Regions from separate parts of the Lysinibacillus sp. NPDC056220 genome, predicted to be linked through region 4. Evidence: predicted binding sites of a transcription regulator. Region 4 holds the regulator's gene; each other region holds the start of a gene.

Region 1 (7,913 bases), 510 kb from region 4:
ATTCTCCCTCAATAAATAAGCGATTTGCATGTTCCACTTCTTTATCAAAACGGACAACTTTAGAGAGGAATTGATCTTGTGACTCCATTTTGGAAACATCCTGTATTCCGACGTCTACTTTCCCAAAGTTAGTTACCACTTTACCACTTAATGAAATAGTTCGAGGTACATATAATTCAACCGCTCCTGCAACAGTTTGAGCTTTTATTTTGGATGAATTTGTTGAACATGTTGTCACCACAACATGTCCATTCACAGATTTAGCTTCTACTTCATCCAACGCGCCATCTAAATAAACGCGACCATTTAAAGTTTCAGCTTCTAAATCTTTCCCGCGAACCTTCGTTAATTCAATGGAGCCATTAGAGGAATCTACTTCCGCTTTCCCAAAACTGAACTTAGTCCCTTTAATAGCACCATTTAATGTTTTCACCTTTAATTCTTCAACATCTGTATCCTGTAATGAAACACTACCATTCATAAGTCGGACGGATAGCTTTTCAAGTTTATCCTTTGGAACAAGTACCTTCGCATTGACTTGAACAAGCTTTAATTGACTTAGAATTCGAAGTGAATGCTCATCTTCTTTCACAACAAATTGCTCTAAAAAGTGATTGCGTGTTTCTTCTTCACTTTCATTCATAAGCGGTGCCTTCACCTTGCAAATAACTTGAATTGTATCTCCCTCACTGGATTCCAATGAAAAGTTACCATTCGGTAATTCAGCGATAATGCTTTCTACATTGGCAGCAGCCACTTCTTCTGTATGTGTAAACTCAATTTTGTCGCCAAATGGAGAAGCAACATCAAATTCCTTCACCTTTTTGACAGCTGTATTCATCATATCCATAAAAAGAGAACCAATCTGCGTTAAATCTTTACGGAAATCTTGCATCTCATCTTGGAAATGTTTCATAAAATCTTCTTTTTTCTTGTCGCCATCTTTAGACTTTTCTTCAAATAGTGACTCTTTGTCAGTTGAAAATGACTGTGACTCTTTAGACACATCATCCATAACATTTTGAGTAGATTTGCCAGATTGCTCTAATGCCTCTAATAATGTAATCGCCTCTTGTGCCGAAATCGTACCTTTTTCTACAAGTTCTAAAATTCGTTGACGTTCATTTTGCATAACTAAATAGCCTCCCTCAGTTCGTTATACTATTTATACGATTCTTTAATTGAAAAGTTTCACTGCAAAATTGAAATAATATGGATTTTCTATCACAACCAAGGCTTTCCTTCTCGTCAGCTTGAAAGATGTGCTCCAATCTTCTTTAATTCTATAGATTAAGTAGCGCTTTTCGCATTCCGTTGATGATTAGGATTAAGATTTAGAAGCTTCTGCTAGAACTGCATCCATTCTCATACGGTCGCGTTCTAAAATTGGTTTTAAATACTTTCCTGTGTAAGAACCAGGCACTTCTGCCACTTCTTCAGGTGTACCTGTTGCAATGATCGTCCCACCTTTGTCTCCACCCTCAGGACCTAAATCGATTAGATAATCAGCTGTTTTGATAACATCTAGATTGTGTTCAATGACTAAAACGGAGTCGCCATTTTCAACAAGACGTTGTAGCACGACAAGTAAACGCGCTATATCGTCTGCATGTAAGCCTGTCGTTGGTTCATCTAGAATATAGAATGATTTACCTGTTGAACGTCGATGTAATTCAGATGCTAATTTTACACGCTGCGCTTCTCCTCCTGACAATGTTGTGGCAGGTTGTCCTAATTTCATATAACCTAAGCCGACATCTACAATAGTTTGTAGCTTACGTTGGATTTTAGGAATATTTTCAAAGAACACTACTGCATTTTCAATTGTCATATCCAGAATATCTGCGATACTCTTATCTTTATATTTCACTTCAAGTGTTTCACGGTTATAGCGTTTCCCGTGACAAACTTCACAAGGGACATACACATCCGGGAGGAAATGCATTTCTATTTTTATTATTCCATCTCCACGGCATGCTTCACAGCGGCCACCCTTGACATTAAAGCTAAAACGACCTTTTTTATAGCCTCTTACCTTTGCTTCATTTGTGGTAGCGAAAACATCACGTATATCATCAAAGACTCCCGTGTAAGTGGCTGGATTCGAGCGTGGGGTACGGCCTATTGGGGATTGGTCAATATCGATGACTTTTTCAAGTTCATCCATCCCAGTTACCTCTTTATGTTCTCCTGGTTTAACCTTGGAACGATTCAGCTTCTGTGCCAATGATTTATATAATATTTCATTAATCAGCGTAGATTTCCCTGAACCAGACACACCCGTTACTGCGACAAATAAACCAAGTGGGACGTCGACTTTGACATTGCGTAAATTATTCTCCTTGGCACCCTTAATCGAAAGCTTACGACCATTTGGTTGACGTCTTTCCACTGGCAATGGAATAAATTTTTTACCACTTAAATATTGTCCTGTTAAAGAATTATCATTTTCCATGACTTCCTGTGGTGTACCAGCTGCAACAATTTGACCACCATGTACACCAGCCCCTGGTCCAACGTCAATCAGATAATCAGCTGCTAGCATCGTATCTTCATCATGCTCCACCACAATTAGTGTATTACCAATATCTCGCATGTTTTGTAAGGTGCTAATCAAACGATCATTATCCCGTTGGTGCAAACCAATCGATGGTTCATCTAAAATATAGAGAACGCCCGTTAATCGTGACCCTATTTGCGTAGCAAGACGAATACGTTGTGCTTCCCCACCTGATAATGTGCCTGCTGCACGACTTAAAGTTAAATAGTCTAAACCTACATTGACAAGGAAGCCTAGTCTTTCTTCTATTTCTCGTAAAACTAGACGAGCAATTTGCATATCCTTTTCAGTGAGATCTAGCTCTTTGAAAAATGTATCGGCTTCCTGAATCGAATATTGTGTCACTTCACCAATATGCTTATCAGCAACTTTCACTGCCAATGTTTCTGGCTTTAAACGATAACCCTTACAGGAAGGACAAGCCTGTTGTGCCATATATTTTTCCATTTGCTCACGAACATAATCTGAAGTTGTCTCTTTAAAACGACGTTCTACATTTCGCACAACACCTTCAAATTCAATCATTTGGTCTCGCACATTGCCAAACTCATTTTCATAATGGAAGTGAATTTTCTCTTTGCCTGAACCATATAAAACTTTATCCATCTTGTCCTTTGGTAAATCTTTTACTGGTACATCCATTGGAATCTCATAGTGGTCACATACTGCTTTTAATAATTGAGGATAGTACTGTGAACTTGTAGGCTCCCAAGGTGCAATAGCATGCTCTAACAAGGAACGATCCCAATCTGGCACCACTAAATCTAAATCCACCTCTTGTGTGGAGCCTAAGCCATCACAGCTAGGACAAGCACCAAATGGACTATTAAATGAAAACATGCGTGGCTCTAGCTCTCCAATGGAAAAACCACAAATTGGACAGGCATGATGTTCACTAAACAGTAATTCCTCGTGCTCCATGACATCTACAAGAACACGACCATCTGCTAAACGAAGAGCTGTCTCTAAAGAATCACTTAAACGTGCAGCAATACCTTCCTTCATTACAACACGGTCGATCACAACCTCAATGGAATGCTTTTTATTTTTATCAAGATCAATCGCATCATCTAAATCTCGTAAATCCCCATCAATACGCACACGAACGAAGCCTTGTTTTTTTAAATCTTCCAGTAGTTTTACATGTGTTCCTTTACGACCAGAAACCATTGGCGCAAGAAGTTGCATCTTGGTTCTTTCTGGATAAGATAATAAACGGTCCACCATTTGCTCAATCGTTTGGGAAGTAATTTCTATCCCATGATTCGGACAAATCGGCTTACCAATACGTGCATAAAGTAAACGTAAGTAATCATAGATTTCTGTAACTGTCCCGACCGTAGAGCGTGGGTTACGACTCGTCGTTTTTTGGTCAATTGAAATAGCAGGCGATAATCCTTCAATTGCATCAACATCTGGTTTGTCCATTTGTCCAAGAAACTGGCGAGCATAGGCGGACAGAGACTCGACATAACGTCGTTGTCCCTCCGCATAAATCGTATCAAACGCTAGTGAAGATTTACCTGAACCTGATAATCCTGTTAAAACGACTAATTGATCACGTGGAATTGTGACATTAATATTTTTTAAATTATGAGCACGTGCACCTTGCACGACAATTTCAGTATTTTTCACAAGTCATTCACCCTTCTACCTTCAATTCAAATATTGTATCTCTAAGCTCCGCTGCACGTTCGAAATCAAGCGCTTTTGCTGCTTCCTTCATTTCTATTTCTAGAGAAGCTAAGAGCTGTTCTCTTTCTGCCTTTGTCAGCTTTTTGCCCTTCGTCGCCTTCGTTACATAGGATTCTTCTTCTTCTGCCACTTGTGTAGCACGAATTACTTCTGGTATTTTTTTGCTAATAGTTTGAGGTGTAATACCATGCTCTTCGTTATATGCCATTTGCAATGCACGACGACGTTTTGTTTCATCCAGTGCCTTTTTCATCGAGTCTGTTACATGATCCGCATACATGATGACATGACCATTCGCATTACGCGCAGCTCGGCCAATCGTTTGAATGAGTGAACGTTCAGAACGTAAGAACCCTTCTTTATCTGCATCTAAAATGGCTACAAGTGATACTTCAGGAATATCAAGGCCTTCTCGCAATAAGTTAATGCCAATTAGTACATCGTATGTGCCCTTCCGTAGCTCACGGATAATCTCAATGCGCTCTAATGTTTTAATCTCAGAATGCAAATATTCAACCTTTAAGCCCATCTCCTTCAAATAGGCGGTTAAATCCTCTGACATTTTCTTCGTTAGCGTTGTTACTAACACTCGCTCATCACGTGCAATTCGATCCTGAATTTCATCAATCAAGTTATCTATTTGACCTTCAATTGGGCGGACATCAATTAATGGATCCAATAAACCAGTAGGTCGAATAATTTGCTGGATCATTTCTGGTGTATGCTCCAACTCATAAGGCCCTGGTGTGGCAGATACATAAATAGCTTGATGTACTCGAGCTTCGTATTCTTCAAAACGCAATGGACGGTTATCTAGAGCAGATGGTAAGCGGAAACCATGTTCTACCAGTACCCCTTTACGTGCTTGGTCACCGTTATACATCCCTCGTACCTGTGGGAGAGTTACGTGACTTTCATCTACTACAAGTAAAAAGTCCTCAGGGAAATAATCAAGCAAAGTATAAGGAGTAGCACCTGCTTCACGTAAAGTTAAGTGACGGGAATAGTTCTCAATCCCCGAACAAAAGCCCATTTCACGCATCATTTCTAAATCATAACGCGTTCGTTGCTCTAGACGTTGAGCCTCCAACAATTTATCCTCGGCACGCAATAATGCCAAACGATCTTCTAATTCTTTTTCGATATTTTCAATTGCTTTTCGCATTTTTTCTTCTCGTGTAACGAAGTGGGATGCTGGAAAAATAGCAACATGCTCTCGATCTGATAATATTTCTCCAGTTAAAGCATCTACTTCACGGATACGATCAATTTCATCCCCAAAAAATTCGACACGAATACAATGTTCATCACGTGAGGCTGGGAAAATTTCAACTACATCTCCTCGTACCCGAAACGTTCCACGTGTAAAACTAACATCATTGCGCTCATATTGAACATCTACAAGTTTGCGCAGTAACTGATTACGTTCAATTTCCATACCTGTGCGAATCGATACAACCATTTCACGATATTCTTCTGGAGAACCAAGACCGTAAATACAGGATACAGATGCAATAATAATGACATCATCACGCTCAAATAATGCCGAAGTTGCAGAGTGGCGCAGCTTATCAATTTCATCGTTAATGCTAGAATCCTTTTCTATATAAGTATCTGTCTGCGGTACATAGGCTTCTGGTTGGTAGTAATCATAGTAACTAACAAAATATTCTACAGCGTTATTTGGAAAGAACTCTTTGAACTCACTATATAATTGGCCCGCCAATGTTTTATTGTGTGCCATAATGAGTGTCGGTTTTTTAACCTGCTGGATGACATTAGAAATCGTAAACGTTTTTCCAGTTCCTGTAGCACCTAGTAACGTTTGATGACGCTTGCCTGCCTTCACACCCTCCACTAATTCCGCAATTGCCTGTGGCTGGTCCCCATTAGGCTGATATGGCGCTTGTAAATCAAAAGTTTGCACACCTGTCCCCGTCCTTTCTTTCCAATTTGTACATATATTTTAGCATAGCAATATTAAAATATCGAACATTTAACGAACGAATGTTTGTAAATTTTTTTCTATCCCTAAAATGGAAGATGGCCCATCAACCTTCTACTTTCATCATAGCCGTTTCAACAGGTTTTCAAGCTTTATCTATTCATTAGTCAATTATAGAATGGTAGTCGCAATTTCTCGTTTCTCATTTTTAGTGCAATTTCATAAATTGAGTGCATTGGACCCCACCCACTCTATCATTTCCAAAAACAAAAATCCCGCTCTCCATAGACGCGGAGAGCGGAATAATTAGTATGATTCATCTTCTGTTTGATGCAAGGAGTTTAGTTCGGTTGCGTATTGATAAAATGCGTTTTCATCTTTATCATCGAGCGCTCTATCTATCAGAACTATGAGCTGCTCTTGTCGATGCATACGCTGGATACGATTTAAAAATAAATCTAAATAAATCTCGTTTAATAATCTCTCTGCCTCATCAACTTTTTTTGAATGACCAACGGCTTTTAGAAAATCTGTGTACGAATAATATTTATCCAACGATCTCACCCCGATCCTTTTCTAAATTATATGAAAATTGAAATTAAAAAGCAATGCTTACGATTTGAAAATAACTTGAATTAGCTACTAAACTCGTGAAGTTTAAAGCAAACTCTCTAAGCATTTCATTCATTTATAAGCCTTGTTCCATTATTTTGTATATTTTTTGAAATTCATATTATGTACTACACTACGATTATCAATAGAAAAGGGAGGCACTTTCACTATGACTACCAAATTTGTTAATGGCTATTTAATTTCCTTTAACACTTACTTGCTACAACCTATTCAGCATGACGCTAAAGTTTTTACTCATGTTATTGACAAACATAATGAGCTAATTGTTACTCGGAAACCGATGCATGTACTAAGAAAATCCTGTATATCATTAGGCTCCACCTATGAAGCTGCCAAGCAATCTGCTAAACGTTTTTTTGGTAATCAACATAAGCTACCAATAGTTGTGGCTTTTGATTATGGGTTTCCTTGCATTTTTCTACCAACCTATTCACCGAATTCAATTCATAATATATGGATAGGACTCCATGCCATTACTAACATTACACCTAGTAAAACAGGATGTGTTGTCACATTAAAAAATGATAAAAAGATTGAGCTACCTATTCAATATGCTTCTATTAGTAAGCAGTTTGTAAATGCATCAATGCTCTATAAACATTATATGAACGAACGAAAACAGCTTAGTCAAGACTCCCCCTATCATCCACCCTTTTAACTAAAAGAATCCCCCAAGATTAACTCTTGGGGGATGGATATTAATTAATTTTTGAACGTAAGTACGCATTAATAAACGGATCTAAATCGCCGTCCATTACCGCTCCGACATTCCCTGTTTCTTCATTGGTACGATGATCTTTTACCATAGAGTATGGATGGAATACATAAGAGCGAATTTGCGAGCCCCAGCCAATGTCCTTTTGTTCACCACGGATCTCATCAAGCTGCGCCTGTTGCTTCTCTAGCTCTAATTGATACAATTTCCCTTTTAACATAGCCATCGCTTTTTCACGGTTTTTAATTTGTGAACGTTCTGCTTGGCATTGTACAACCGTGCCAGTCGGGATGTGTGTAATACGAACAGCTGAATCTGTTGTATTGATGTGCTGACCCCCCGCACCTGTCGCACGATACGTATCA
Region 2 (7,913 bases), on a different contig from region 4:
CAGAACAATGTATAGCAGCGGTTGGAAATGCAGCTGCCGCAGAAAAATATGGCCTTGAAATAGTAGAGTCCAATATCCATGATTTCCATTTTAACCATACTCGTTTCTTTGTTCTGTCTAAGCAAAACCAACGATTGCCACAAGAACTTTCAAATGGGCAAGCGAAAACAACTTTAATGATTACATTGCCGACTGACCGTTCAGGGGCATTGCATCAAGTGCTATCTGTCTTTGCATGGCGTCAACTGAATTTAAGTAAAATTGAATCGCGTCCATTGAAAACAGGACTAGGGGATTATTTCTTCATGATAGATGTGTTAGCGGATGAAAAAGTACCGATGATGCGCGGTGCAATGGAAGAACTAGCTGCACTAGGTTGCAAAGTAAAGTCACTCGGTACATACTTTACGTATCTTACGTCTGACGAAGCATAATAGCTATAAGGGGGAAATAGAATGCGTGGGATTATTTTATTTGATGGTATTTGTAACTTTTGTGATAGCAGCGTTCAATTTATTATCAAACATGATCAAGCAGGCTATTTTCAATTTGCTTCGTTACAAAGTGATGTCGGGCAAACATTGCTCCGACAGTTCAAAATATCTGAGAATATAGATAGTGTAATCCTCATTGAAAATGGGAAAGCATATGTTGAATCGACAGCAGCCTTAAAAATATGCAGAAATTTGGAGAAGATTTGGCTTTGTTATTATCTTTTCATCCTAGTGCCTCCAATTATTCGCAATGCGTTGTATAGAAGGTTTGCTAAGCACCGCTATCGTTTATTTGGTACAAAAAAGGAATGTCTATTACCTACACCTTCACAAAGACAACGATTTCTTTCCTAATAGGTTGGGGTAAAGGGAGAGGAATACTCGAAACACACATTGAAGCACAGTATGAGCAAATACTGTGCTTTTTTATTTTATTGGTCTGTTACCAAATAGCCCTTTTTTTGTAAGGCTTGTTCAATTAACGTTAATACTTCAACAGAGGGGGCTGTAATGACATGAAGATGAATGCCACCCGTTAGTGCAGATAAGTAATTAGCCTGAGTGGCATTAACCCGTTCGATAAATTGTGTTACCTCATGACGGTTTGACACCATGATTGAGGCAGTTAACTCACCATAAATAGGATGTTCAACCATAACATTTTTGACTGTGCCACCACAATCTACAATCGTCATTAGCTCGTCCTCTGTTTGTTCAGATGTGTGTATGCATGGAAATGTGCGTTCAACAGTTTGCTGTAATTGTTCCTGATGCATATAAAGATAACCCTGACTCGTAGCGATAATGGGTTCGTTTCTTGCCTTTAATAAAGTCATATCATTGACGATAACTTGCCTAGAAACATTGGCGAATTTAGCTAAGTCTGTCCCTGTTATAGGTGTTTTACTTTTTTTTAATTGCGCTAATAGTTGCAGTCGGCGTTCCTCGCCTAACATTTTTTTCATAAGAGATCACCTCTGCCCGTAATAATGGAAACAGTATTCCCTATAGGTTAGTGTACCATGAAGCATTTCTAACTTGTTGAAATTTTTGTATCCAAATGAAACATTGAACATATGATACGTAGAGAGGAAGGGAGGAAAAAATTGCGTATTCATATTGTTCAAAAGGGAGACACATTGTGGAAGATTGCGAAAGAGTACGGCATTTCGTTTGAAGATTTGAAGCGGCTCAATGTCCATCTTGCCAACCCAGATTATATTGTCCCGGGCATGGAAATTATTTTGCCTGAAAAAATAAACAAAGAGCCACATAAAGCAATGCCAAAAAAGGAATCACAAATGCATAAGGAGACACCTAAGGAAGTTCCGAAAAAAGAGGTACAGAGACCAATGCCACCGCCACCACCAATTGTACCACCTGCTCCAATGCCAATGCCTGAGCCACAAATGATTCCAATACCTATACCAATGCCAATGCCAATGCAGATGCCACAACAACCGATGTGGGTTCCACAGCCTGTAGAAATGAATTGGCACCAACAGGTAGTCATGCCACAAGTAGAGCAAACAGTCACAACACCACCACCAGTACAAATACAGCCAGCGCCGCCACCGCCACCACCACCACCAGTAGCGAAGCCAATGCCACATCCAGTACCACAACCAGCACCACCAATGCATATCATGCCACATCCAGTACCACATTGCTCAAGCTGCCATCAACCAATTTATCATCAAATGTGGTGGCCAATGCCAATGCAGCCACAGGCCGAGCAGTATATGATGCCGCAGCAGCCGATGTCCTTTGAGATGCCAGAAAATAAAATGGGCGAGATGGAAGACTTCTTAGAGTCTACATCACCATTTTTCCACACGCCTAATCAACAAATGCAGCCACAATTTAATATGATGCCTGACATGAACATGGGCAAATCATGTGGCTGTGAAGCACAATCATGTGGCTGTCAATCACAACCAATGCAGATGCCAATGCCTGCATGGCAAATGGATCCGTGTCATTGTCCACCACCACCATGCCCAACGCATTGTCCACCGCCATGCCCGTCATCAGTAGGACCTTGGATGTCACCGCATTATTTCCCAGGCGGGATGACGCCTTATCGATGGTGAAAAAGCGTATATTGTCGAAGAGGTAAAATCAAATATTTGGAAATATAGGTATCGATCGAATACTTACTTTGTCAAACGAGCAAAACAACTAGAAATTGCAGAGAAGGTAAGAACAATTCATCGCCAGCTAGGTCGAATTGAACCTAATCTTATCCTACCATTAGTCCAAAGTGACGATGAGCAGCTAATTGTGCAAGAATGGCAAGAAGGTAGCCATGGTGCCAATTTTGCTCATAAAAAGGATCGCAGGGAATCTCTTCAACTACTAATAGCTTTACATGACACATATAAAAAAGTTGCTTGGCAACGCTTGCCTGGCTTGCATACCTATTCACAACTTTTAAAATGGCAAATGCGTCATATGCGTTTTAAAAGCAGAAGAAATGAGTTTCGGGCTTTCTTAACAAAAGAAGAGATCGATCAAATATTGCATTATAGTGATAAATCGCTGCAGTTAATTGCGCTGGAAGATGTAGCCGAAAAAGAAATTACACTATTGCACGGGGATGTCGTGCATCATAATTTTTTATGGTGCACGGATGGACAATTGCGTTTAATTGATTTTGATTTGGCACATCTTGGAGAAGCGGATGACGAGTATATTTTATGGTTGCATCGGGTGCTACCTGCAGTTGATTATGATTTAGCCAAAGTCTTTGCGGAGTTACCAGAACTGAAACGGCTTGATAAAAGAAAGCTTCATCGTTTAAAATATCCGAATGAACTATTAAGGGAATGGCTTTTCGCTGTGGATTTACCCCTTGATCAGCAACTAGTATTTTTAGATTATTTAGTACCATTTACTAAACGAGCCCTCACCTATTGGCCAAAACTGTGGTACGATATTGATAGATTTGTGAAGAAATGACCGTCATTTGGCGGTCATTTTTGTCTTGAACAGCGTTTTGAACAGGACTTTCTGTCGAGCATTCGTTCGCTATATGCTATAATCGAAGACGATGATTGTGAGGGAATATAGATGTATGATTATTTAAAAGGACTAATTACTCGTATTACACCAGAATATATTGTGCTAGAACAAAAGGGTATTGGCTGGCAATTGAATACGCCCAATCCGTTTGCATTTCGAACATCAGCCATGGAGCAACAAATTTATGTTCATTTGCATGTACGAGAGGATGCACAAGTGCTTTATGGTTTCCCAAATCTAGATCAGCGCGAGCTTTTTCGAAAGTTAATTTTAGTATCTGGAATAGGTCCTAAGGGAGCGCTGGCTATCTTAGCGACTGGCAACCCACAGCAGGTTATAAGTGCGATTGAACGGGAAGATGAAACGTTTTTAGTGAAGTTCCCAGGAGTAGGTAAAAAAACTGCTCGTCAGATGATATTAGATTTAAAAGGCAAGCTAGGCTCTTTATTAGAGACAATCGAACTGCCGAGTACAGAAGATGAGCTGCCATTGTTTGGCGTTCATCCTTATAAACACGAATTAGAAGAAGCAATACTTGCTTTAGCGGCACTTGGTTACTCTGAAAAGGAGCTCGAAAAAATTCGCCCACTGCTTGAGGATAACGACAAGCTGGAAACGACAGATGCCTATATGAAACAAGCGTTACAACTATTATTAAAATTAAAATAAGGAAGGAGGGAAGAGGCATGTCTGAACGTATGATGGCTAGTGAGGCAAGTGGCTATGATGAACAATTTGAATTATCTTTACGCCCGCAAAGGTTAGCCCAATACATAGGGCAACATAAAGTAAAGGAAAATTTACAAATTTTCATTGAGGCAGCAAAACTTCGGCAGGAAAGTTTAGATCATGTGCTGTTATATGGGCCACCAGGGCTTGGTAAAACAACATTAGCTGTTGTTATTGCAAATGAGATGAGTGTCAATGTACGCATGACAAGTGGTCCTGCAATTGAACGTCCAGGAGATTTAGCAGCGATTTTAAGTTCACTAGAGCCTGGTGATGTTTTATTTATTGATGAGATTCATCGATTACCTCGTGCCATTGAAGAAGTGTTATATCCAGCAATGGAGGACTTCTGTTTAGATATTGTTGTGGGAAAAGGTCCTGAAGCACGTTCTGTACGCCTTGATTTACCTCCCTTTACCCTTGTAGGTGCTACAACCAGAGCTGGTGCCTTATCAGCACCTCTAAGAGATCGCTTTGGTGTTTTATTACGCTTAGAGTACTATGATGATATTTCCCTTGCTGAAATAGTTGCTCGCAGTGCTCATTTATTTGAGGTAGAAATTGAGCAAATAGCAGCAATGGAAATGGCGAAACGCTCTCGTGGTACACCTCGAATTGCCAATCGCTTATTGAAACGAGTACGAGATTATGCACAAGTGCTTGGAGATGGTATGATAACGGAGGGCCTTGCAAAGCAAGCGCTAGAGCTGTTACAAGTCGATCCAAGAGGGCTTGATCACATTGATCATAAACTTGTCACTAACATGATTGAGCGCTTTCGAGGAGGTCCTGTGGGCTTAGATACGCTTGCAGCATCGATTGGTGAGGAACGGGTGACTATAGAAGATGTATATGAACCCTATCTCATGCAAATTGGGCTTATTCAACGTACACCACGAGGAAGAGTAGCGACACATTTAGCCTACGAACATTTTGGATATGAGTATCCCCAACAAACATAAAGAAGGAAGTTTTTTTCATGCGTGTAGAAGATTTTGATTTTGAATTACCAGAGGAGCTTATTGCTCAAACACCTTTAGTAGATCGGACAGCTAGTCGATTAATGGTCGTAACACCTGGCTCAAATGAAGTAGAGCATCACCATTTTGCTCATGTCTTAGAGGAGTTACGTACTGGAGACTGCCTTGTGTTAAACGATACAAGAGTCTTACCTGCTCGCTTAATGGGTGTAAAAGAGGAGACAGGTGCCCATATAGAGGTACTATTATTAAAGCAATTGCCAGGTACAGATGAGTGGGAAACACTTGTAAAACCAGCAAAACGTGTAAAAGTAGGGACAGTTATTACATTTGGAGATGGATTGTTAACAGCTACTTGTACAGGTGAGCTTGACCATGGTGGACGAACATTTGAATTTCATTATGATGGAATCTTTTTTGAAATACTAGAGCAGCTTGGTGAAATGCCATTACCGCCTTATATACGAGAAAAATTAGAAGACAAAGATCGCTATCAAACGGTCTATGCGAAAGAGCGTGGGTCAGCTGCTGCTCCAACGGCCGGGCTCCATTTTACAGAAGAATTATTAGAACAAGTAAAGGCAAAAGGGGTAGAGGTTGTCTTTATTACACTTCATGTAGGACTTGGAACATTCCGTCCAGTTAGTGTAGATTCTATTGAAAACCATGAAATGCACGCAGAATTTTATAGTGTGACAGAAGAAGCAGCAGACACGATTAATCGTGTAAAGCGTAATGGCGGGAAGATAATAGCTGTTGGGACTACCTCTACACGTACATTGGAGACAATTGGCTCTAAATATGATGGTGAGGTACGAGCAGAGCAAGGTTGGACGTCTATTTTCATCTATCCAGGCTATACTTTTACCGTGGTAGATGGTTTAATTACAAACTTCCATTTACCAAAGTCAACCCTTGTTATGCTAGTGAGTACGCTAGCCACTCGTGAAACTATTTTAAGTGCTTATCAGCAAGCTGTAGAAGAAAAATATCGCTTCTTTAGTTTTGGTGATGCTATGTTTATTCGACCAAAAGAATAAAAAAGAAAAAATCGGAGTACTGTTTTTACTTCAGATCAGAGAGGATTTTTATTTTTATGACACAACCAGCTATTCGCTATGAATTACTTCATACATGTAAACAAACAGGAGCACGTCTTGGCATTGTGCATACACCACACGGCTCTTTTGAAACACCAGCATTTATGCCTGTTGGAACACAAGCAACAGTTAAAACAATGTCACCAGAGGAATTAAAAGAAATGAATGCTGGTATTATCTTATCCAACACGTATCATTTATGGCTTCGTCCAGGCAATGATATCGTTAAGGAAGCAGGCGGACTGCATAAATTTATGAATTGGGATAGACCCATTTTAACAGATTCAGGTGGTTTCCAAGTATTCTCCCTAAGCCAGTTCCGCAAAATTGAAGAGGAAGGCGTACATTTCCGTAACCATCTTAATGGGGATAAATTATTCCTAAGTCCAGAAAAAGCGATGGAAATTCAAAATGACTTAGGCTCGGATATCATGATGGCTTTCGACGAATGTCCACCGTATCCTGCAACACATGAATATATGTTGCAATCGGTAGACCGTACAACACGTTGGGCAAAACGCTGCAAAGAAGCCCATAGTCGTCCAGAAGAACAAGGGTTATTCGGAATTATTCAAGGTGGTGAGTATGAGGATCTACGCCGTCGTTCTGCAGAAGCATTAGTGGAGTTAGATTTCCCAGGCTACGCGATAGGAGGACTATCTGTTGGTGAACCAAAAGATATCATGAACCGTGTTCTTGAGTTCACAACACCGTTAATGCCAGCAAATAAACCTCGATATTTAATGGGAGTGGGTTCACCAGATTCATTAATCGATGGAGCTATTCGTGGTGTTGATATGTTCGACTGTGTTCTACCAACACGTATTGCTCGTAATGGTACACTGATGACATCAGAAGGTCGTTTAGTCGTAAAGAATGCAAAATATGCTCGTGACTTTGGGCCGATTGATCCGAACTGTGATTGCTATACATGTAAAAACTATTCACGTGCTTATATTCGTCACCTGATTCGCACAGAAGAAACGTTCGGTATTCGTTTAACGTCTTATCATAACTTACACTTCCTGTTAAAGCTAATGGAACAAGTGCGTGAGGCAATTCGTCAAGATCGCTTAGGTGATTTCCGAGAAGAATTTTTCGAGAAATATGGCTTTAATGGACCAAATGCGAAAAACTTTTAATTAATTACTTTTCTAAGGATAATAAAGTGAACGAGTTTTTTCATAAAAAGGGACATTAGAAAACCTCTAATGTCCTACATTACTTGCCATAGTATGGCAAAATCATTCAAAACTTTGTAAAAAGTGAATATTTCTAGCAAAATATTGTCAATCATAGAAAAAATATTAGTAAATGAGAAAATTTTTGGGCTTGTCCATCGCTTTTTAATGGTGGAATAGTCTATACTAAAAAAGTGAGATTTGGAAAGGGGGCAAGAAGTAATATGGATCAATTATTAGGCTTAGCACCGATATTATTAATGTTCGTTGCTATGTGGTTTATCTTAATCCGTCCAGCTAAAAAAAGACAGCAGGAAACACAAAATATGCAAGGTAGTTTGCAACGTGGAGATAAAGTCATTACAATCGGTGGCCTGCATGGTGTCATTGATGCAATTGAGGACA
Region 3 (7,913 bases), on a different contig from region 4:
TAATTTTTTCCCCACGAAGCTCTGCCTCAATACCTGTCCATGCATAATAAATCCAAGCAAAGTCGATGTCCTTTTTCATCATCGTAAAGAAATCTAAATCTCCCGCATTGACAATGTCTAATTTATTAATATCAGCGTTTTCTTTTTGCATTAATGATTGTAATACCGCTTGTTCGAGAGGTGCTCCCCAGCCCCCATATGTTTTTCCTTCAAAGTCCTTTGGAGAGGTAATACCCTTTGACGCTACAGAAGCAAATCCAGATGTATTATGCTGGATGATGGCCGCTATCGAGACAAGTGGCACATCCTGAACACGAGCCTGTGTAATGCCCTCCTGATAACTCACGCCAAATTCTGCCTTACCAGAAGCTACGAGCTGATCGGCTCCTGCCTCTCCTGGCATTATAATATCAACATCTAAGCCTACTTCTTCAAAATAACCGAGCTTTTTCGCAACATACAATCCTGTATGATTCGTATTCGGTGTCCAATCGAGTACCACTGATACCTTTTTCTTTGTATCAGCAGACTGCTTGTCCTCCTTGTCGCTACAGCCTACTAACGTCAATAGAGTAGCTAATAGGATAAATAACCATTTTTTCATGCTAGGTCCTCCCAGTTTGTAATATGAAAGTGTTCATGAATGAATGTTGTCACCAGAAGAAAGCGTATTATACGGTTGGTAAGATATTGCTTAGAAAACAAAAAAACGCCTAGGATTCCTCCCAGACGTATTGCAATCAATCTCCAAAACATTTGCTTTTTTGAATAGATGTTCCCTACGCTGGTACGAGCCAAATCAGGTTCAAAGGGTCAGTGTCTATCGGACACAATCTCAGCTAGCCATAACTAGCCCCCCTACATTCTTTCGCTATGAACTTTTCGATGTTTATTATACCCATAGTTGATCTTAAATGACAAGATGCTAATTTTGGATAGTTGTGCCACTATAAACAAATAGCCCAGCTCTACTTATAGAGACTGGGCATGATGTTAGCTTGGTTTTTGTTCTTTTTTGGCCGTTAAAACATGTGAGATGGCTCCATCTGTTGCAATGTCCACTTTAAATGAACCATTAGAATGGCGATCAGCGCGCGTCAATGCATGGACATCGATAACCTCTTGTATGCCTTTTTCAGTTTCAATCACAACCTGCTCATCGTCTGTTGCTTGAATAACAGCGACAATTCGATGAGGATTTGCTTTTAATTCTGTAAGGACTTTAAGTCCACGCTTGGCACGACTTGCTATTTCTACCTCTGCGACATTCATTTTCTTTACAGCCCCTCGTTGTGTCACAATAACGACATATTGTGTTTCGTCTGGCTGTAGGACATTGACCCCAACTAAAGCTTCTCCATCTTTTAGCGTAATACCTTTAACACCGCCCGTTTTCACTCCAGTAACTGGTAGTTCTTCAATAGGGAAACGAATGGCATAGGCCGTATCAGTTGTTAAGAGCAGTTCCGCATCATCAGTTATAAACGATGCATAAATCATTGCATCGCCCGCTTTAACATTCATTGTTTTAATTGGCTTCGAATAACGCGTCACAGCATAATCTGCTAATGGCGAACGTTTAATTTGGCCATCTTTCGTAGCAGTTAAAATATACATATTTGGCTGTTCAAATGTTTCAAAGCCATAAACTGCAATAATCGACTCATCTTCACTTGTTGGCACAATACTTGAAATATGCTGTCCAAGGTCCTTCCAGCGAATATCAGGTAATTCATGAACAGGCTGGTAAATATAATTCCCTCTATTTGTAAATAACAATAGATGATGTTGTGTATTTAAGTTTGCTTCATACAATAAGTAATCGGAATCTTTCATCGCAAAATCTTGACCGTTGGAGGCGGCATGGGATCGTGTAGATGTACGTTTAATATAGCCATCTTTCGTGACAGTCACTACAACCTCTTCACTTGGAACAAGGACATCTAATGTAATTTTAATTTCTTCTATTTCTTGTTCAATTTTCGAGCGACGTGGCTCTGTGAAACGTTTTTTAATATCTAGCAATTCTTGTTTAATGACGCGTACAAGCTTGGCCTCGCTTTGTAAAATTCCTTCTAGCTTGGCAATCAATTTGTTTAAGTCATCCTGTTCTTGACGGAGTTCTGTAATATCGGTATTCGTTAAACGATATAATTGCAGGCTCACAATCGCCTCTGCCTGTACCTCAGTAAAATCGAACTTCGCCTGTAAATTGAGCTTGGCGTCCTTCTTATCGTTAGAAGAACGAATCGTAGCAATAACCTCGTCTAGAATAGATAGGGCTTTAATTAAGCCATCCACGATATGGGAGCGATCCTTTGCCTTTTGTAAATCATATATAGAACGATTTGTGACCACTTCTTTTTGGTGAGTAATATAGGAATCCAGCAATAATGGTAATGTCATCATCGTTGGACGACGATTATGAATGGCAATCATATTAAAATTGTAAGCTACTTGTAAATCTGTTGTTTTAAATAGGTACTGTAGAATCCCCTGTCCAGGAACATCCTTTTTCAGCTCGATAACGACACGTAACCCTGTACGATCTGATTCATCACGAATTTCAGCAATCCCTTCAAGGCGTTTATCTACACGTTGCTCATCAATTTTTTTCACAAGATTCGCTTTATTCACATCGTATGGTAATTCGGTAACGACAATTTGCTCTTTTCCGCCCTTGATAGGTTCGACCACAGCTTGTGCACGGACAATAATTTTACCGCGCCCTGTTTCATATGCCTTTTTAATGCCGTCTACACCTTGAATAATTCCGCCTGTAGGGAAATCAGGACCCTTGATAACTGTCATCAATTCATCCACTGTCGCAGTAGGCTTGTCTAAGCGCATCAAAACAGCATCCAGCACTTCATCTAATGCATGCGGTGGAATATCTGTTGCATAACCCGCAGATATCCCTGTAGAGCCGTTTACTAATAAATTAGGGAAACGAGCTGGTAAAACAGTTGGTTCCATATCCTGGTCATCGAAGTTTGGCACGAATTCAACCGTTTTCTTCCCAATATCTCGTAACATTTCACCAGCAATTGCAGAAAGTCTTGCCTCCGTATAACGCATGGCTGCTGGTGGATCTCCATCAACCGAACCGTTATTCCCATGCATTTCTATAAGCATATGGCGAGCTTTCCAATCCTGACTCATACGAACCATCGCCTCATAGACTGAGCTATCTCCGTGCGGATGGTAATTACCGATTACATTTCCGACTGTCTTAGCCGATTTACGAAACGGTTTTTCATGTGTATTACCTTCCGTAAACATTGCATATAAAATACGACGCTGTACTGGTTTAAGACCGTCACGTGCATCTGGCAACGCGCGGTCTTGAATAATATATTTACTATAGCGACCAAAACGGTCACCCATTACTTCTTCTAAAGGTAAATCTTGAAACTTTTCTGTACTACTCATGCTTGGCCCTCCTCTTGTTGGATGAATTCATTTTCTAAAATGTTAGCATCATCCTCCATACCGAAGTCTACATTGGCTTCGATCCATTTACGACGTGGCTCTACTTTATCGCCCATTAACGTCGTGACACGTCTCTCTGCACGTGCACCATCCTCGATAGTGACACGAATTAATGTCCGTGTGTCAGGGTTCATTGTTGTATCCCATAGCTGGTCAGCATTCATCTCTCCAAGACCTTTATAGCGCTGTAATATGTAACCCTTTCCAACTTGTTTGATGGCCTTTTGTAAATCGTTTTCTGTCCAAGCATATTCAATCACTTCTTTTTTGCCAGTTCCTTTCGAAACCTTATAAAGTGGTGGTAACGCAATAAAGACTTTTCCAGCCTCGATGAGCGGACGCATATAACGATAGAAAAACGTTAGTAGCAATACTTGAATATGCGCACCATCCGTATCAGCATCGGTCATAATGACTACCTTATTGTAGGCTGAATCCTCCACAGCAAAATCTGTACCTACACCTGCACCGATCGCATGAATAATCGTTGAAATTTCTTCGTTTTTCATAATATCTTGTAGCTTGGCTTTTTCTGTGTTAATAACTTTCCCACGCAGTGGTAATATCGCCTGGAATGTTCGATCACGACCTTGTTTTGCAGAACCACCCGCTGAATCACCCTCGACTAAATATAATTCATTTTTCGCCGCATTACGTGACTGTGCAGGCGTTAATTTCCCAGACAGAATCGTACTACCCTTTTTGTTTTTCTTACCATTTCGTGCATCCTCACGGGCTTTACGAGCCGCCTCACGCACTTGCTGCGCACGAATCGCTTTACGCACAAGAGACGCTGACAATTCAGCATTTTCCTCTAGCACATATAAAATTTGCTCAGACACCACACTATCTACCGCTGAACGAGCCTCACTCGTACCAAGCTTGCCCTTTGTTTGTCCTTCAAATTGTAATAAGTGCTCTGGAATACGAACAGATACGATAGCCGCTAAGCCCTCTCGAATATCCGTTCCTTCTAAGTTTTTGTCCTTGTCCTTTAATAAGCCAATTTTTCTTGCGTATTCATTAAAGACACGCGTCAAGGCTGCTTTTGCACCTGTTTCATGTGTACCGCCATCTCGTGTACGTACATTATTGACAAACGATAAAATCGTTTCAGAATAACCATCATTATATTGGAAGGCAAACTCTACTTCAATATCGTCTTGAATACCCTCAACATATTTCACAGGATGAAGAACATCCTTCTCTTCATTCAAATACGCAACGAAAGCTTCAATGCCGTTCTCATAAAAGAACACATCATTTTTGCCTTCCTCGCGCTCATCGATTAATTCAATTTTTAAGCCCTTTAATAAAAAAGCCGACTCACGTAAACGTTCTGCTAATGTATCATAATTAAATTTTGTGACAGAGAAGATTGTTTCATCAGGTAGGAAATGAACAAGCGTTCCTGTTTGTTTTGTTTGACCAATTTCTTCAAGTGTTGTCACTGGATGTCCACCATGCTCGAAGCGCTGGCGATATTTTTTCCCATCACGATGGATGGTTACTTCTAAAAAAGTTGATAGCGCATTCACAACAGAAGAACCTACACCGTGCAAACCGCCACTTGTTTTATAACCACCTTGTCCAAACTTACCACCTGCGTGTAGGACGGTAAAAATAATTTCAGGAGTAGGTTTACCCATCTTATGCATACCAGTTGGCATTCCACGGCCGAAATCGCGTACGCTAATACTCTGGTCTTTGTGAATCTTGACAATAATATGAGATCCAAAGCCAGCCAATGCTTCATCCACCGCATTATCTACGATTTCATACACAAGGTGATGAAGTCCACGGCCATCTGTCGAACCGATATACATGCCTGGTCGTTTGCGCACCGCTTCTAATCCTTCTAATACTTGTATAGCGTCATCATTATAGACGCTAGGTGACTGTTTATTCGTCAACAAAATTCCCCTCCAAAAAACAAACACATGTTCTATTTATGTTCTCATCCTAATAATAATAGCATTTCCTGTCAATAGTTAGCGACAGGTCCAATTAAATTTTTAAAAATTGCTCACAGTTTTAATAAACATTTCAATAGTAAACATCTTCAACAGTTGCTTAAAATTGGAATTTAAGCAAGACAGACAACCACTAGTATCCGTAAACACCTGACGCATCGTAGCTTATTTAGTTGCAAAATAGTGTTTCTGCGTCATTCCATGTAAATGAATAAAGTTAGACTTCTATTCTACCAAAGGAATGAACGATTGACAAAATTGCCATTTTGCCTAGATTTTAAGAAAGACTTTTTTCGTGCCTTCATCAATCATGTCTAAAAGCCTATCTCCAACTTACATTTAGTTTCTTTTGTATTGAATTCAAGACTCCTTAGGAATTCTCCTTCATAACATTGTAGATTAGCAAGAAAAAGTGTAAAATACTTGTTACAAACTATTAGTACCAAGTGATGGACTATGAATGAAAGGAGTCCAACTATGATCAATGGACTTATTATTTTATGTGCTTATCTAATCGGCTCTATACCTTCAGGGCTATGGATAGGTAAAATTTTTTATAATACCGATATCCGAGAACACGGAAGCGGTAATCTAGGAGCAACGAATACATTTCGAACATTAGGAAAAAAGGCCGGTATTGTTGTGACTGTGATGGATGTTCTAAAAGGGACTGCCGCTGTCTTACTAGCTGCACTTCCCATATTCTCAGACAGTTCTATTCATCCCTTAATCCTAGGTCTTGTTGCAGTGATTGGTCATATGTTTCCGATTTTCGCCAATTTCCGTGGTGGAAAAGCCGTTGCCACATCTGCAGGTGTTTTATTAGGCTACTCATGGCCATTGTTTGTCTTGCTCCTAATTGCTTTTCTTGTGACATTGAAACTCACAAAAATCGTCAGCCTAACATCTATGATAGCCGCTTTAGTAGCACTTATCTATTCAATCGTTTATTATTTTGTTACAGGTGACTTTGCATTAAGCATCTTGGTAGCCTTTTTATTTACCTTTATTATTTATCGTCACCGTGCCAATATTGCACGTATTAAAAATGGCACTGAGCCAAAGGTAAAATGGCTGTAGGAAGAGAGGAGCATTCGCTATGAAAATTGCACTGACAAATGAAGCCCTACAATGGTTCAAGCAAGAGATGGAAGTAGAACCAGGCGATACTATTCGCTTTTATGCACGCTATGGTGGCTCAAGTCCTTTTCACGAAGGCTTTTCACTAGGTATGACGCGAGAAGAGCCCATTGCTATTGGAGCTGAAGCAGTCATAGATGGCGTAACCTATTACATCGATGAAAAAGATTTATGGTTCTTTAACGATCATAACTTACATGTGGACGTGGATGCTAGTTTAGATGAATTACAATACGAGTATCGTACATAAAACAGTATTTTCCTTTCAATCTTTGAAAGGAAATACTGTTTTTTTATTTGAAAAATAGTAGCTAGAATTTCATTCCTTTTTTCGTTTATCTCCGCATAAAGTTGTCCATTCTATAAATAATGAACATTCATTTGAGGAGGAAAGCGCATGTCCATATCAAATAAGATTGATCCCTCCCCATCCCTTACAACGGACGATTTATTAAATACTTCCCTTGCCAAAAATATAAAGGTCATTCGAAACACTCTTGGTCACAGCAATGACATCATAATACGAGAAATTACAATTGGTGAAACTGAACCCCATCGGCTCGCCATTATTTCCATTGATGGCTTATCTGATAAAACCATGATTTCGGATTCTGTCATTGATAAATTAATGGCGAATATTGAGGAAGAACAAGAAATAGAAATTACTACCATAAATCAATATGTGCGAAGTTCCTACCTAACTGTTGGTGACGTGATGAATATCGAGCATTTTACCACACTTTATCATGCCATACTGAATGGTGAGACCGTTATTCTATTAGATGGCTTTGCGGAAGGCATTGTAACAAGCACTAAAAGTGCAAAAGATAGAGCTGTGACAGAGCCATCAACCGAATCCGTCATTAGGGGTCCTCGGGAGTCCTTTACTGAAACTTTACGCACTAATACTGCGCTCATTCGGCGCAAAATAAAAAGTCCAAACCTTTGGATTAAGTCCCGTGTCATTGGTGAAGTGACACAAACAGACGTCGCTGTGATGTATATACATGGTATCGCCAGTGACAAAATTGTGGCCGAGGTGTTAGCGCGGTTAGACCGCATTAATATCGATGGCATTTTAGAAAGTGGCTATATTGAGGATTTTATTCAGGATTCTAAAAACACCATGTTTCCAACCGTTTACAACTCCGAACGTCCTGATGTGATAGCTGGTGAATTATTAGATGGTAAAGTGGCGATTCTAGTAGATGGTACCCCCTTTGTCTTAGTGGTGCCTGCATTATTTACTTCCTTTTTACAATCAGCAGAAGACTATTATCAACATTGGATGATTAGTTCCCTCATTCG
Region 4 (7,913 bases):
GAAGTCGCCTGCACCCTTCATCGTTGTTTTATTAGAGCCAGCAAGGTCAGCAGAGCCACCAAAGAATGATGGAGTTTTCTTAGCAATAGCATTAATCGCATCACCCGAAGAAGAACGTGTTGCTACAGATTTACCAGCTTCATACACTGGTAATTCCGAAGCGAAGTCTGCTGGTAATTCACCCTTCATAGCCTGTTCAAATTGAGCTGCTAATTCTGGGAATTCCTGTTTATAAGCAGTAAATTTCGCATTCCAAGCTTCTTCAGACTGTGCTCCTTGCACCTCAGCCGCAGCATTAAAAGTATCATATACTTCAGCAGGAATTTGGAAAGGCTCATGTGCCCACTCATAGGCAGCTTTTGTTAATACCACTTCATCTGTACCAAGTGGTGCACCATGAGAATCCGCTTTACCCGATTTATTTGGTGAACCAAAACCAATCACTGTTTTCACTTCAATCAATGTTGGTTTGCCAGTTGATTTTTTAGCTTCTTCAATAGTTGCATTAATCGCATCAACATCTGTGCCATCTGCAACTTTTAAATAATTCCAGCCATAAGATTCAAAACGTTTTTGGACGTTTTCTGAGAATGACTTTTCTAAGTCTCCATCTAAAGAAATATCATTAGAATCGTAAAGCACGATTAATTTTTCAAGTTTTAAGTGACCAGCTAATGAAATAGCCTCTGCTGCTACGCCCTCCATTAAGTCTCCATCACCACATAATGCAAATGTATAGTGGTCAACGATGTCATGACCTGGTTTATTGTAAGTAGCTGCTAAATGACGCTCTGCCATTGCCATACCTACAGTCATGGCAATACCTTGTCCTAGAGGACCAGTTGTTGCTTCCACACCTACTGTATGACCATATTCAGGATGTCCTGGTGTTAATGAATCCCATTGGCGGAAGTTTTGAATTTCTTCCATTGGTAAACCATAGCCGCCTAAATGAAGTAGGCTGTATAGAAGCATGGAACCATGACCAGCTGATAATACAAAACGATCGCGATTATACCATTTTGGGTTCGCTGGATTATGGCGTAATTGTTTTGTCCAAAGCGTATAAGCCATTGGCGCTGCCCCCATTGGTAAACCTGGGTGACCAGAATTTGCTTTTTCAATAGCATCGATTGACAAAGTTCGGATAGCATTAATTGCTAATAAATCCGCATGTTGAGTCATTATATTGTGACATCCTTTCTCGTCCTATAATTGTTCTTCTACAGTTTAGTCAACATTGCTTTAGAAAACAATGCTTTTGTTATACTATTTGTATTTTCATACATACTTTATTAAATTGTGTCACATTAATTTAGAAATTTATTTTTTTTCGCTTGTCTTACCTTCTCTGGCGTGACATCATTTCCTTCTGCATCAACCACTTTTACGTTTTCAATCGTATCACGCATCGTTGCTCTAAATGTATCCAAGTATTCTTTACGAAGCGCTGTTCGCTCCTTTGCCTCTTCATCCGTTAGTTGACCATTTTTTGCTTTAGCAGAAAGTTCATTTATACGGTTAATTTTTTCTTTTGATAACATAGTTACACACCTTTCAGTACCTATCTTATTGACTTCGGTATGCAAAGTATAGCACGGTTTCCCATTAAATGCAGTTATACCAACCCTTATTCAAACTGTTGAAATAAAAAAATACATGACTTCCAGATGTTTGAAGTGTATAAGTATTATATGGAAGGAAAAATTTAACTATATATTGGAGGATATACATGTGAACGTGACAACTAAGCGATTACTCATTCGAACATTTCAAGAACAGGACTGGGAAGCTGTTTATAGCTATACTTCAGATGAAAAAGTGATGCATTATATGCCTGAAGGTGTTTTCACTGAAGATCAGGCAAAGAAATTTATTAAAGAAAATAGCAGCGACAAAGCAAAACATTTTGCTATTGTTTCAAATAATTGCAAGCAAGTGATTGGTCATATTGTTTTCCATCCTTATTTCGGTGATCATACATATGAAATCGGTTGGGTACTAAATCCAGTTTACCAAAATCAAGGCTTTGCTTCTGAAGCTGCACATGCTGTATTAGACTATGGATTTAATGAAAAGAAACTTCATAGAATTATTGCAACGTGTCAGCCCGAAAATATCGCTTCCTATAAAGTTATGGAAAAAATCGGAATGAGGCGTGAAGGTTTTTTTAAAAAATGTATACCATATGGGGATGAATGGTGGGACGAATACTATTACGCAGTCTTACGTGAAGAGTGGGACAATTTGTTAGGAGGTTAGAAGAACATTAAACACTAAACTACTAAGCTCGTGGAAATGGAAGAAGTTCCTGTAAATGGTATTAGGCACTTGGTCAATAATGGATGATCCGACCATACAAATTAGCTTGAAAAAACTTCTGAATACGGAGGAGGTATTTTTCGATGGCAAAATTTCATCCTGATTACATGATTACTATGAAAGATTTTGTAAAAGAACACTCGGTCCTATTACGAAAACAAACACAAGATGTTGCCATACCAGTTCCCTTAGAGGACCGACATATATTATTTTCTAAGCTTCAATATTTAAAAAACAGCCAAGATCCGATTTTAACAAAAAAGTATAAGCTACGTCCTGGTAGTGGCCTCTCTGCAAATCAAATTGGCGTAGATAAAAGAATGTTTGCTGTCCTTTTTGAAGATCATGACCAAAAACACGAAATGATGTTCATTAACCCAAAAGTAATGAGCCATTCTTTAAATATGATCTATTTGCCTGAGGGAGAAGGGTGTCTGTCTGTTAATCGACCAGTTCACGGTTTTGTACCAAGATATGAACGAATTAAAGTAAAAGCCTATACTATTGATGGACAGGAATTTATTTTGTCTTTAAAAGGCTATGAATCTATCGTTGTACAACATGAAATCGATCATTTAAATGGTATTATGTTTTATGATCGAATTAATAAAGATAACCCTTTTCAACTACCCCAAAATGTTATTATCGAAAGCTTGTATTAAAAAAATTAGCAGGCTATATTATTTGCCTGCTAATTTTTCTTGATGCTCTTGGAATCGGCGATGTACGGTTGCCTTACTTACCTCAAAGCCTAATCCTCTAAGAGTAATGGAAATTTCCTCAAAGGTAAAACCACGATTACGTAGCTTCACGATTTCATCAACAGGGAGTTCCTTCCGTTCCTGACCATGCGGATTCCCACGATTGGATAGGTTATTTTCAGGGCGATAGCCATTTTCCACAGCACGTCGCATACCTCTGCGGATTTTCGCATTATGGATTCTACGTTGATACTCTTCTACAATTGCTAAAATCTCTAGTAGCATCGTATCCATTTCGTTTAATTGAACTGGTCCTGCATCACGCATCGAATAAACATCTGTTGCTGATTTTTGTAATAAATGCAATACTGCCATCCTGGCATTTCCACGGCCTAAACGAGTTTCATCTTGTACAAAAAGAGCTTTTACTTCCTTCTCTTTTATAAAATCAAGCATTTCAAGTAAGCCTTCGCGTTCAACATCATAACCGCTATGCTTATCTTTAAAAACACCCTTTACTTCATAGCCTTGCTCTTTAGCACAGAGCACTAATTCTTCTTGTTGGCGCTCTAACGAGGAGCTTTGCGTTTCTTTTTCAGTACTTACCCGGCAATAGACAACAGCCGTCATTTGATTATTTTTCATTGTTCGTTTCTCGCAATTTCAATGGTTTTGATGGGACTGGCTTGATCACTCAAAACTGGAATGACTAGAGATTTACCCGCCACGATTTTAATATCTGCTAACTCATTTTCTGATTTGACAAGTTTAATCCAATCTTCTTTACTCATTTTACCACGGTATTGTTCGGCTAACGACCACAAGCTATCCCCATGTTCAATTTGAATTTCAGCGTAATTAACATCCCCCGGATCAGTGATGTAAAGGTAACTTGCGAAGAGTAAACAAGCACCTAATAATATAGTGATATGTGTATTTTTCTTTAACCATTTCATCATTATAACCTCTTTTCTAGAATGTTTGTTCGGAATATATGTTCCCATAATAAAGCGAACAAACGTTTTTGTCAAACACTTTTCGAACCTATGTTTGCATACGTGTTCGCATTCTGTTATACTATCAAATAAGAAGAATGATATTAGAAAAAAGAGGTGAGCAATCATGAAAAAAGTATCGAAAAGACAAGAGGACATTTTAGCGTTCATTAAAGACGAGGTACGAGCTAAAGGGTATCCGCCATCAGTCCGTGAAATCGGGGAAGCTGTTGGACTTGCTTCAAGTTCAACTGTTCATGGTCATTTGGCTCGATTAGAACAAAAGGGTTTTATTCGTCGAGATCCAACAAAACCACGTGCTATTGAAATTCTTGAACCTGAAGAATCCATCCAAAAGCAACACGTCATCCATGTACCACTTGTAGGGAAGGTTACAGCAGGTTCTCCTATTACAGCTATCGAAAATATTGAAGAGTATTTCCCACTGCCTGATACATATGGCACGAGTGAGGATCAGTTATTCATGCTAGAAATTATGGGTGAATCGATGATTGAAGCAGGAATTTTAGATGGTGATTTAGTGATTGTGAAGCAAAAATCAACGGCTAATAATGGAGACATTGTTGTAGCCATGACTGCTGAAGATGAAGCTACTGTAAAACGATTCTTTAAGGAAAAAAACCATTTCCGTTTACAGCCTGAAAATTCATCAATGGAACCGATTATCGTCGATCAAGTATCCATTTTGGGACAAGTTGTTGGTCTGTATCGCCGTGTACATTAATTAAATGAGGGTTTGAGGATTGTGTTCCTTCACTGAGCATAAATCCTCTTTTTTACGCAAAAAAAGAATCCATAAACTATTGGATTCTTTTGACAACGGCCTTTTAAGCCTCTTTTTTAAATTTTATGCTCGCTTCAATAAACGCTGCAAATAGCTTTTGTGCATGCGGATCTCCTGCTATAGCTAATTCCTCTGGGTGCCACTGGACAGCCAAGCAGAATGGTAATTCCTCATGTACCACTGCTTCAATAATGCCATCACTTGATTTCGCTGCAACTTTTAAATTCTCCGCCAGTACATTCACTGATTGATGATGAAAAGAATTGACGGCAATTTTCTCTTGTTCCAGAATAGTGGCTAATAAATTCTCCGCAATAATTTGTACATAATGCGTTGCTACTGATCTACCGGCCTGTTGCATATGTTTAATAAGCTTTGTACTATAATGGTCACTATCAATGTCCTGATATAACGTCCCGCCTAATGCAACATTTAATATTTGGATACCCCGACAAATACCGAAAATAGGCATTTTTCGTAAAAATGCAGCCTCAATTAATGCTAATTCTACGGCATCTCTAGCTGGATGAATTTTACCTAACTTTGGTGAAGGGTCCACTCCAAATAAAAAAGGATGTACATCATAGCCTCCCGATAGCAATAAGCCATCCGTAAGGGCTAAAATTTGTGCAGCATCTTCCTCAACCCCTAACGGAATAATGAGGGGGATACCGCCCGCCTCAATAATACTTTTGCTGTAAGCAGCATTTAAATGAGCTGATAAATCATCTTCTACAAAAGCTGTAATTCCAATAATCGGCTTCACTTGATTCCCCTCCACAAAATTGAAGATTAAATACTTACCAAAAACCTAAGTACCACTTGATGAACGAATCTCCATAGAAATAAACAATATTAGCGGCTAATGCAATTGATGGGCCAAAGGGAATAGGTGTTTTTCTTCCCTGTTTACGCTTTAATAAGACAACTATTCCGACTATCATACCAATGATAGCAGCTAAAAATAAAGTCAACAGCGTATGAATAGTACCGAGAACAAGACCAATTAAAAAGAATAATTTAATATCCCCTCCTCCCATTCCACCTTTCGATAAAACCGCAATACTATATAATATGCCAAAACCAACGAGTGAACCCAATAGGCTGTCCCACCAAGGTGTTAAAGGTGATAGTACACGTCCAATGACCAATATAGGCAAAAAGAATAAAAGAATCTTATCTGGAATTAACAGATAAGTAAAATCTGAAACAACTATAATGACTAACAATGAGATGAACGATAAAGCTACTATGAATTCCATGCTCCAGTTTAGCTTCAAATAAGCAAGGGCGAATAATCCTCCAGTCAACAATTCTATCGCTGGATATACTGACGAGATTTTAAAGCCACAGCCCCGACATTTTCCTCTTATAAACAGATAAGACAATACTGGCACTAAATCAAGAACCGTCAATGGTCTCTGACAGTTTGTACAATGGGAGGAAGGAAGTACAAGAGACTCCTTCCGCGGTACACGAAAGCCAACTACATTATAAAAAGAGCCAAACACTAGACCAAATAAAAAAATGATAATTGTATAAGCCATTTCCAAATTTATGTCCTCCTAAACCAATAGGCGCCCATACAATCCGTATGATGCGCCTATTCATATAATTATTGTAGTTTTGCTCGGTAATACACGTAACCAATGTTATTCAGAACAAGGGACATAGATAATATGTGATGTATTTGAGGAATATTTTCACAAAGGATTTAAAGTACGATAAGAAGAAAGAAGGAGTAGAGTAAGAGTATTATCAGTTTAGCACAAGATAAAAGAGATTCCAAAAATCATTGGAATCTCTTTTATTTATTTCCTCAGTAACCTACCTGATAACAGCATGCCAATGCCACCAATTGTTATAAATAGAACAGCTCTAATTAATAAATCAAGTGCTGATAGGTCGAAGAAAATCAGCTTGATAAACGCAATGACTAAGATAACAAAGCCTGTAATGCGAAGCGTTTTTAATTGTTGCGTGGAACTAAGCCATAACGAAATACTCGCGGTTAGAAATAATGTAATCGTTGTAAGAGCTATACTTAGTTTCCAATCAAGTAGATGACTATACGTAAATTGATGAACGAGCCCCCATATCGAGATCATTGTGAGTACGACACCTGAGCTAACAATAGCGTCTACATATTTCCCCATTCGTTCTGCATATAGCCGATAAATACGGCCCTTTACTAGAACGTCCACAATAATCGCCACTATTACTGCTATATAAACTAATCTGGTCATCATACTTAAGCTGTCCAACATAGAAGGCTTTGCGCTGACCATCAAAGAAAATACGATAAAGAATGCTCCCAGCACAGGCGTTAGAACACGCCCTTTGAATTTCTCTGACACGAGCAGAGTTCCTGCAAACAAAGCAGCTAGTGCCATACACATCAAATACTGAATGCCATTTGTTGCCGCAAAATAGGCTGTATCTAGTTTGCTCATATAAGCTAAGAAGTAGCCTGTGGTGATTACTGCTAAAATATCAATAGCATATACATCCTTCATGACTTTCTCAAAAGGTGATAACGTTTCTTTTGGGCGTCTAGCATACAAGTAAATGACTACAAGATAAATAATCGGCATGAACAGGCTTACATGATTAAAGCTCATAAATGGTGTTGGTTCATGGAAAATAAAGTTTAGCAACAATGTCATCACAAGGAAAAATGATGTGACTACCTTCATCATACTGGCCCGTAATCGTAAGCTCATCATTACACCTGCAAATGCGATCAATGGATATAGTAAATCATCCACTTTATCAGGTATATTCATGATAAGTACCGTATTACATACGGTCATAAATGCGAGTGTTATAGCACTATCAAATACTTCCTGCCATTTTTGACGATGACTATAAAACGATAATGCTATGAATAAACCAAACAAAACAAGTAGCACTGCTTCCCCATATTCTAGTGAGCGTATGATCAGGTTCATCAGCAATAAACTAAATGACCCTAACGAAAATTGGAGGCCAATATGAAGAGCTCTCCATTTAGATTGTGCATGAAATAATCGACACCAGCTTGCATAAAAGATGGCTAGTATAGCAAGTAAACCAAAAGCAAAGACAACT

What was found. The regulator LexA, encoded in region 4, represses DNA repair genes until DNA is damaged. The targets are predictions, from matches to a motif close to CGAACATATGTTCG.
Region 1: the regulator LexA is predicted to act here: its motif matches at 6,256-6,269, upstream of uvrB (excinuclease ABC subunit UvrB).
Region 2: the regulator LexA is predicted to act here: its motif matches at 3,511-3,524, upstream of ruvA (Holliday junction branch migration protein RuvA).
Region 3: the regulator LexA is predicted to act here: its motif matches at 5,426-5,439, upstream of parE (DNA topoisomerase IV subunit B).

What each region holds. Positions count from the first base shown of each region.
Region 1 is NZ_JBMOXD010000001.1:820,605-828,517, forward strand. It holds gene ACOZBY_RS03945 (DUF4097 family beta strand repeat-containing protein) at 1-1,132, opposite strand, end outside; gene uvrA (excinuclease ABC subunit UvrA) at 1,328-4,195, opposite strand; gene uvrB (excinuclease ABC subunit UvrB) at 4,203-6,182, opposite strand; gene ACOZBY_RS03960 (IDEAL domain-containing protein) at 6,507-6,755, opposite strand; gene ACOZBY_RS03965 (competence protein ComK) at 6,982-7,491, shown strand; one part of gene prfB (peptide chain release factor 2) at 7,532-7,913, opposite strand, start outside.
Region 2 is NZ_JBMOXD010000002.1:320,084-327,996, forward strand. It holds gene pheA (prephenate dehydratase) at 1-434, shown strand, start outside; gene ACOZBY_RS06595 (thiol-disulfide oxidoreductase DCC family protein) at 456-848, shown strand; gene ACOZBY_RS06600 (transcription repressor NadR) at 926-1,459, opposite strand; gene ACOZBY_RS06605 (LysM peptidoglycan-binding domain-containing protein) at 1,601-2,587, shown strand; gene ACOZBY_RS06610 (phosphotransferase) at 2,622-3,455, shown strand; gene ruvA (Holliday junction branch migration protein RuvA) at 3,567-4,187, shown strand; gene ruvB (Holliday junction branch migration DNA helicase RuvB) at 4,205-5,209, shown strand; gene queA (tRNA preQ1(34) S-adenosylmethionine ribosyltransferase-isomerase QueA) at 5,227-6,267, shown strand; gene tgt (tRNA guanosine(34) transglycosylase Tgt) at 6,324-7,469, shown strand; gene yajC (preprotein translocase subunit YajC) at 7,733-7,913, shown strand, end outside.
Region 3 is NZ_JBMOXD010000003.1:50,693-58,605, reverse strand. It holds gene ACOZBY_RS10360 (ABC transporter substrate-binding protein) at 1-604, opposite strand, end outside; TPP riboswitch at 760-870, opposite strand; gene parC (DNA topoisomerase IV subunit A) at 994-3,432, opposite strand; gene parE (DNA topoisomerase IV subunit B) at 3,429-5,405, opposite strand; gene plsY (glycerol-3-phosphate 1-O-acyltransferase PlsY) at 5,943-6,545, shown strand; gene ACOZBY_RS10340 (HesB/YadR/YfhF family protein) at 6,565-6,855, shown strand; gene ACOZBY_RS10335 (spore germination protein) at 7,003-7,913, shown strand, end outside.
Region 4 is NZ_JBMOXD010000001.1:310,383-318,295, forward strand. It holds gene tkt (transketolase) at 1-1,185, opposite strand, end outside; gene ACOZBY_RS01555 (DUF896 domain-containing protein) at 1,311-1,544, opposite strand; gene ACOZBY_RS01560 (GNAT family N-acetyltransferase) at 1,735-2,262, shown strand; gene def (peptide deformylase) at 2,406-2,984, shown strand; gene ACOZBY_RS01570 (YneB family resolvase-like protein) at 3,003-3,668, opposite strand; gene yneA (cell division suppressor protein YneA) at 3,665-3,982, opposite strand; gene lexA (transcriptional repressor LexA) at 4,146-4,763, shown strand; gene ACOZBY_RS01585 (gamma-glutamyl-gamma-aminobutyrate hydrolase family protein) at 4,867-5,589, opposite strand; gene ACOZBY_RS01590 (prepilin peptidase) at 5,624-6,376, opposite strand; gene ACOZBY_RS01595 (DUF2339 domain-containing protein) at 6,635-7,913, opposite strand, start outside.